3 regions of the Bradyrhizobium sp. 521_C7_N1_3 genome follow, and region 2 is predicted to be linked to each of the others. Evidence: predicted binding sites of a transcription regulator. Region 2 holds the regulator's gene; each other region holds the start of a gene.
The links. The regulator LexA, encoded in region 2, represses DNA repair genes until DNA is damaged. The targets are predictions, from matches to a motif close to TGTTCNNNNTGTGTTCNG.
Positions count from the first base shown of each region.

Region 1: a site for LexA is predicted at 1,457-1,474, ahead of AB7008_RS17330 (putative DNA modification/repair radical SAM protein). Genes of this name have one in related genera too.
Region 3: a site for LexA is predicted at 1,047-1,064, ahead of AB7008_RS43880 (ribonuclease T2 family protein). Genes of this name have one in related genera too.

Region 1 is NZ_CP197232.1:3,735,310-3,737,572, forward strand. It holds gene AB7008_RS17325 (UdgX family uracil-DNA binding protein) at 1-141, opposite strand, end outside; gene AB7008_RS17330 (putative DNA modification/repair radical SAM protein) at 141-1,376, opposite strand; gene AB7008_RS17335 (ImuA family protein) at 1,540-2,263, shown strand, end outside; gene AB7008_RS17340 (Y-family DNA polymerase) at 2,225-2,263, shown strand, end outside.
Region 2 is NZ_CP197232.1:5,978,721-5,980,983, forward strand. It holds gene AB7008_RS27835 (molybdopterin molybdotransferase MoeA) at 1-891, shown strand, start outside; gene lexA (transcriptional repressor LexA) at 1,068-1,769, shown strand; gene AB7008_RS27845 (hypothetical protein) at 1,977-2,263, shown strand, end outside.
Region 3 is NZ_CP197232.1:9,250,954-9,253,216, reverse strand. It holds gene AB7008_RS43885 (23S rRNA (adenine(2030)-N(6))-methyltransferase RlmJ) at 1-102, opposite strand, end outside; gene AB7008_RS43880 (ribonuclease T2 family protein) at 282-1,001, opposite strand; gene AB7008_RS43875 (hypothetical protein) at 1,131-1,592, opposite strand; gene AB7008_RS43870 (hypothetical protein) at 1,776-2,069, shown strand; gene AB7008_RS43865 (DUF3617 domain-containing protein) at 2,100-2,263, shown strand, end outside.

The DNA.
Region 1 (2,263 bases), 2.2 Mb from region 2:
GGGCGGTGCGAACAACTCGGCTTCGCCGCCCTGCACGGCCCAGGTGATATCGCGCGGCTCCACGTGATGCAGCACGAGCGACCGCGCGGCTTTGCGCCAGCCGTCGAAATCGGTTTCGGTGTCGAGGGTGATGTACTGCATCAGAAGCCAAACCCCAGTTGTGTTGCCTTCGGCTTGAACCGCTCGATCAGCCGCGCCTCGTCGAGGCGATGCGGGGCGGGGCGGTGATCGCTGAGGACGATGAATGGCAGCGCCTTGTTGCGGGGCACGTGCAGCCGCGCGAGATCGGAGAGGCGGATCGTGGTGGTGCGCCGTGTCGCGATGATGCGTTCGACCGCCTTGGTGCCGAAGCCGGGCACGCGCAGCAGCTCCTCGCGGCTGGCGCGGTTGACGTCGAGCGGGAAGCGGTCGCGATGGCGCAGCGCCCAGGCGAGCTTCGGATCGATGTCGAGTGGCAGCATCGCGCTGTCGTCAACGATCTCCGCAACGTCGAAACCGTAGAACCGCATCAGCCAGTCGGCCTGGTAGAGCCGGTGCTCGCGCAGCAGCGGCGGCTGTACCAGAGGCAAAGCGCGGCTGGCATCGGGGATCGGGCTGAAGGCGGAGTAGTAGACGCGCCGCAGCCTGTAGGAGCCATAGAGATTGGAGCTGGTGTGGAGAATGGTGTGATCGGAGGCCGCGTCGGCGCCGACGATCATCTGCGTGCTCTGACCGGCGGGCGCGAAGCGCTGCGGCCTCGCCTTCGTCTTTGTGCTGCGGTTTTCCTCGGCCTCGTCGAGCTTCAGCCGCAGCCGGCCCATGGTGCGGCGGATCGCACGCACATCCTTCTCCGGTGCGTATTGCTGCAGGCTCGTCTCCTCAGGCATCTCGATGTTGATGGAGAGGCGATCTGCATATTTGCCGGCTTCGGCGATCAGCGCGTCGTCGGCCTCGGGAATGGTCTTGAGATGGATGTAGCCGCGGAAGTGGTGCTCCTCGCGCAGTTTGCGCGCGACGCTGACCACCTGCTCCATGGTGTAGTCGGGGCTGCGGATGATGCCGGAGGAGAGGAACAGTCCCTCGATGTAATTGCGCCGGTAGAAGTCGAGCGTGAGCTTGACCACTTCGTCGATGGTGAAGCGGGCACGCGGCACGTTGGAAGAGGCGCGGTTGACGCAATAAAGGCAGTCGTAATTGCAGGCATTGGTCAGGAGCACTTTGAGCAGCGAGATACAGCGTCCGTCCGGCGCGTAGGAATGGCAGATGCCCATGCCCGGCGCGGTCGAGCCCATGCCCTTGCCATCGCTGGAATCCCGCTTCTCGGTGCCGCTGGAGGCGCACGACGCGTCGTATTTGGCGGCATCGGCTAGAATCTCCAGCTTGCGTTGTACGTCCATCGTGGAATCCCTTTGATTCAGCTTACGAATCCGGATGAGCACCAATTCGATTGACTCCCCGGCCGCTGTTAGCTTTATATTAGAACATATCATGAACAAATGAGCCAGCCGCAGGTTCTTATTTTTGAGAACTTCGGCAATCACCTCTGAAGGAGCGGCGTATATGAGCGGCGCACGGATGAACGCGCTTGCGACCTTGCGCGGCCAGATCGAGCGCATCGAGACGGCGGAGGTCGTGCATCAGCACGATCGCGTCGCGCTCGGCCACGGCGAGGTCGACAGCGCGCTGAAGGGCGGGCTCGCGCGCGCGGTGATCCATGAGGTGTTCTGCGAGGGCCGGCAGGGAACCGCCGCGACGGGTTTTGTCATGGGGCTTGCGGGGCGTGTCTCGCGGCGCCGGCCGCTGCTGTGGGTGCGGCAGGATTTTTCGGAACTCGAGACCGGCGCGCTGTCGATGAGCGGGCTTGCCGAAATCGGTCTCGATCCGCGCCGCGTGGTGATGGTGCGCGCCGCCGATGTCGAGAGCGCGCTGCGCACCTCGGCCGATGCGCTCGCCTGCGATGCGCTGGGCGCCGTCGTGCTCGAGCTCTGGGGCGATGTCAGGCAGTTCGATCTGGTGGCGAGCCGCAAGCTGACGCTGGCCGCGCAATCGTCTGGTGTCACCGGCCTGATGCTGCGGATGGCCGCGCAGCCGCTGCCCTCGACCGCCGAGACGCGATGGATGTTGCGCGCCGCGCATTCGCCGCCAGGTGCAGCATGGAGTGCCTGGGGCGCGCCGCGCTTCGATGCGGAGCTCTTGCGCAATCGTCATGGCCCGTGCGGCCGGTGGATCATGGAATGGAAATGTGATGAGTGCCAGTTCTCTGAACCGTCGACGTATCCTCAGC
Region 2 (2,263 bases):
GTGATCCAGGAGGATACGGTCGCGGACGGCAAGCGCATCACGGTCAAGGAAGCCGCCGTAACGGGGCGGCACATCCGCCCCGCCGGCGTCGACTTCTCGGAAGGCGACGTGCTGCTGCGCAAGGGAGCCCGGCTCACCGAGCGCGACCTCGCGCTCGCCGCCGGCATGAATTACCCGCAACTGCCGGTCCGACGACGCCCGAAGGTCGCGATCCTCGCGACCGGCGACGAGTTGGTGATGCCGGGCACCACGCCCGGTCCTGGCCAGATCGTCTATTCCAACGGCTACGCCCTGCACGCGCTCGCCCGCAGCGAAGGCGCGGATACCATCGACCTCGGCGTTGCCGCCGATACGCTGGAGGCCACCACCGCCGGCATCGGCCGCGCGCGGGAGAGCGGTGCCGACATCCTGATCACGACCGGCGGCGCCTCTGTCGGCGACCACGATCTGGTCCAGCAGGCGCTGAGGGACGAAGGTATCTCGATGGCGTTCTGGAAGATCGCGATGCGGCCGGGCAAGCCGATGATGAACGGGCGGCTCGGCGCGATGCGCGTGATCGGCCTGCCCGGCAATCCCGTGTCATCCTACGTTTGCGGCTTCCTGTTCATGGTGCCGTTGATTCGCGCGCTTTCGGGCCGTTCGATGATTCATCACCGCCGCGAACGCGCGGTGCTCGGCCGCGACGTCGGCGCCAACGACCAGCGCGAGGATTACCTGCGCGCGCGCCTCGAGCTGCGCGACGACGGCACACTCCTCGCCCTTCCGGTCAATCACCAGGATTCCTCGCTGCTTGCGAATCTCGCTGCGGCACAGGCACTTCTCGTGCGCGCGCCATTCGCGCCGAAGGCCGAAGCCGGCACGCCTTGCGAGGTCTTGCGGCTGCCCGTCTGAGCGCTTCGTTCGCGTGCGTTCCGCGAACTTTGTCGCGTTCACGGTAAATTAAGCAGTTGCGGAACATGTATCGAACATATAGTGTCCGTTCATGATTTGTTTCGAGCATGTAGCGGCTTACTGCTGAATTCAGCGTCTCGGAATCGAACGACATCAACCGGGGGATTTTGGTCGAGATGTTAACGCGCAAACAATACGAGCTCCTGCGGTTCATCAGCGAACGGTTGAAGGAAAGCGGCGTGCCGCCCTCCTTCGACGAGATGAAGGACGCGCTCGACCTGCGCTCGAAATCGGGCATCCATCGCCTGATCACCGCGCTCGAGGAGCGCGGCTTCATCCGGCGCCTGCCCAACCGCGCCCGCGCCATCGAGGTGATCAAGCTGCCCGAGCTTCAGGCCGCCGCCGGCGGCCGCCGCGGCTTCACGCCGAGCGTCATCGAAGGCAATCTCGGCAAGGTCCGCACGACTTCGAGCCCGCCGGCGGATGAGGGCGAGCGCCCCGTCGCAGTCCCCGTGATGGGCCGCATCGCGGCCGGCACGCCGATCGAGGCCTTGCAGACCCGCAGCCACACCATCAGCGTACCGCCTGACATGCTCGGCTCGGGCGAACACTACGCGCTCGAAGTGCGCGGCGATTCCATGGTCGAGGCCGGAATTCTCGACGGCGACATGGCGCTGATCCAGCGCAACGAGAGCGCCGACACCGGCGATATCGTGGTGGCGCTGATCGACGACGAGGAAGCAACCCTGAAGCGTTTCCGCCGCCGCGGCGCCTCGATCGCGCTCGAGCCCGCCAATGCGGCCTATGAGGTCCGCATCCTGCCGCCCAACCGGGTGAAGATCCAGGGCAAGCTGATCGGGCTGTACCGGAAGTACTGATACCGGACGCGCCGGTATCGGTTATTTGGCGCCTCGCGCGCTTTCGATCGGCACCGCCGATCCGAGATTGGAGCGGACGATTGTCCGCTTCCGCTGGATAGTCTTTCTGGTTTTGCGCAGATTATCCGGCCCCTTCCCCGGCGGTACATCCTCGGCACGCCGCACGAAGCAGCCCTGCTTCGCGGCCTTCAGGTTCGAGGAGAAGTCGTGCGCCAGATCGTTCTGAGCACAGTTGCAGTGGCACTGATCGCAGCATCAGCGTCGCAAGCCTTGGCCGCGGAAGCCTTGGCCGCGCAATCCCGGCCCCATGTCCGCAAGGACACGGTGAGCGAGCAAGCCCGCGAGGCCCGCGACGCAGTCAACCAACCGTCGCAGCCAGCCTGGCAATATTCGGGGGTGGTCCGTGCCCGCGGGACGCTGACGCTCACAGAATCCACGGGGGCGGGCTTTGTTCCCACTGCATTTGAAAAAGATTTTGTGATGGCAGTCTGCGG
Region 3 (2,263 bases), 3.3 Mb from region 2:
TGCGCCCGGCTTGTCCTGAAGGTAGGTAATGATGCGTGCCAGCACGATGTGCTTGATGACATCGGCGAAGTTTCCGGCGTGGAAGGCGTGACGGTAGTTCATGAGACAGGACTACGCTACGTCACGGCTTGAGCAAAGCGGCATGCGCGTCTGTCCCGGACGCGCCGCAATGCTCTTAATGTTGTGGGCCAGGCCCGGGGTCTGGATTCCCATGGAGCATTGACCCCGATTCTGCAGCGCACCGCCGAAGCGGCGCTGCGTCCGGGGCACGAGCGCTTGGACTAGCCACCTCTGATCGGCGGCATCGTCACCTGGTCGCGGCGGCAGGCGCGGCGCTCGATCTCCTCGCAGGCCCGGAATTGCAGGTCCTTGCTGAGGCAGATGCGGACCTCCGAGAGCCGGGTCCGGTTGCAGGTGACCGAGATGGCCGCGTTGCTCAGGCCCGCATTGGCTTTGATAAAGGCTTCCTCCACCTCGCCCGGCGCGACGGTCTTGGCCTGCGACAGTTCGAGATATTCCGCCGGGATCTTGATCGCGGCGCGCGCCTTTCGGATCGTCTCGAAATAATTGCGGCTGTCGAGCCCGGAGCAGGTGCCGTGCTTGTCCCACTCGTTGAAGATCAGCCCCGGCGCCGGCATCAAATCGAGCATCGAAGAGACGATGTTGCGGTTCAGGCGTGGCGACGGCCGCTGGCAATATTCGGGGAAGCCGTTCTCGTATTGCGGCCACAGCCCGTGCACCACGAACGCGTAGGGCCGCCCGCTGCACTGCATCTGCGAGCGACCACCGCCGCCGCCGCGGTTGCGCTCGGACGCCTCCTCGCAGAACGAGGGCGACCATGACAGCGACAGCACATAGAAGTCGAATTCGCCGGGCGCGTTCTGCCGTTTGTCCTGGGCCTTCGCGCCGCCCGGCAACGCGACCAGCCCGGCGGCAAGGACCAGGGGGAGGGTCAGTGAGATCACGAGACGGGTGAACGAGTGCAATCTAAAATGAAACATGGCGACGCCCCTCAACTAGACTGTGCAATCAGCCTAGCAGGCAACAAGAACATTTCAAGAACAAAATACGAGATAGCCGTCAGCCGCCTGATCAGTCCGATTCAGGCCTTTCCGGTCAAGGCTCGTCTATCAAGGCCTGGCGGCGCGGCAGGACGGATTGTAGGCCCAGTTGCGGTCGAGCCCGACCACGCACCATTCCACGCCATTGCCGTAGCCGGCGAAGCCGCCATCCTCGATGATCGAGAAATGCACCTTGCGCACCTTGCCGTCATTGAGCATGGCGTCACCGGTGCAATAGCGGCGCGGAATGTTGTCGGACTGCCAGGGCCGGAACGCGATCTCGTGAACGGCGGCGAAACCGGTGATCTTCAACGAGGAATTCCAGAACGAGCTTTCCTTCTCCCAGAACTGGGTGGCGATGGTCGGCAGCGCCCTCTCGCAATCGACGACGGCGCCGTCATAGCGCGGCCCGTTCAGCCAGAAGTTCAGCTCCAGCGGATTGGCAGCCCTGGCCTCACCGAGCGACAGCGCCCCGAACATGAGGCCGAGCAAGGCGGCAAAGCGGAGCGATTTCAGGGTGAGGGCGCGCATGGGCAATCCGGACAGCTGGGTCTTGCGAAGCATGGACGGTGCCGCGAAGGCCGGGGCAGGTCAAGTGCAGCGCGGCAACACTTGGCCAAGAGTTGACCCTGGCGCGGCAGCCGGCGGGGCATCAGTTCTTTTCATGGACATCCCGGCACCGTAAACTGGCGCCAACCAATTGGAGTGACGGGAATGCGAATCATTGCGGCCGCGGGCCTTCTTGCCCTGGGGATGATGGCCAGCCAGTCGGCACGCGCCGATATGCTTCCGGTGCCCCCGTTCAAGGGCAACGACACCGGCGGCATCATCGCTTATTCGATGGCGACCCAGACCGATGCGCGGCAGGTCGCGGTCGATCACTGCGCGCGCTACGGCAAGGTCGTGAAATTCCTCGCGGTGCAGGCCTTTGAGGGCGGCTATATCTCGTTCTCCTGCCGCTGGGTGCCCTATGGCGCCGCCCAGCAGCCGATCCGCACGCTGTACTGAGGCGCTTTCGGAACGTCGGGAGCTTCCCACATGACGCGCAAGCTCGCTTTGCTCGGCTCGGCCCTTTGCCTTGTGTTACAGGCAGGCAGCGCCGGCGCCGACGATCTGCCGGTGCGCAAGGCCGGTCTCTGGGAAATGAAGATGGTCAGGACCGGCACGCCGATGCCGGAGATGACCATGCAGCACTGCACCGA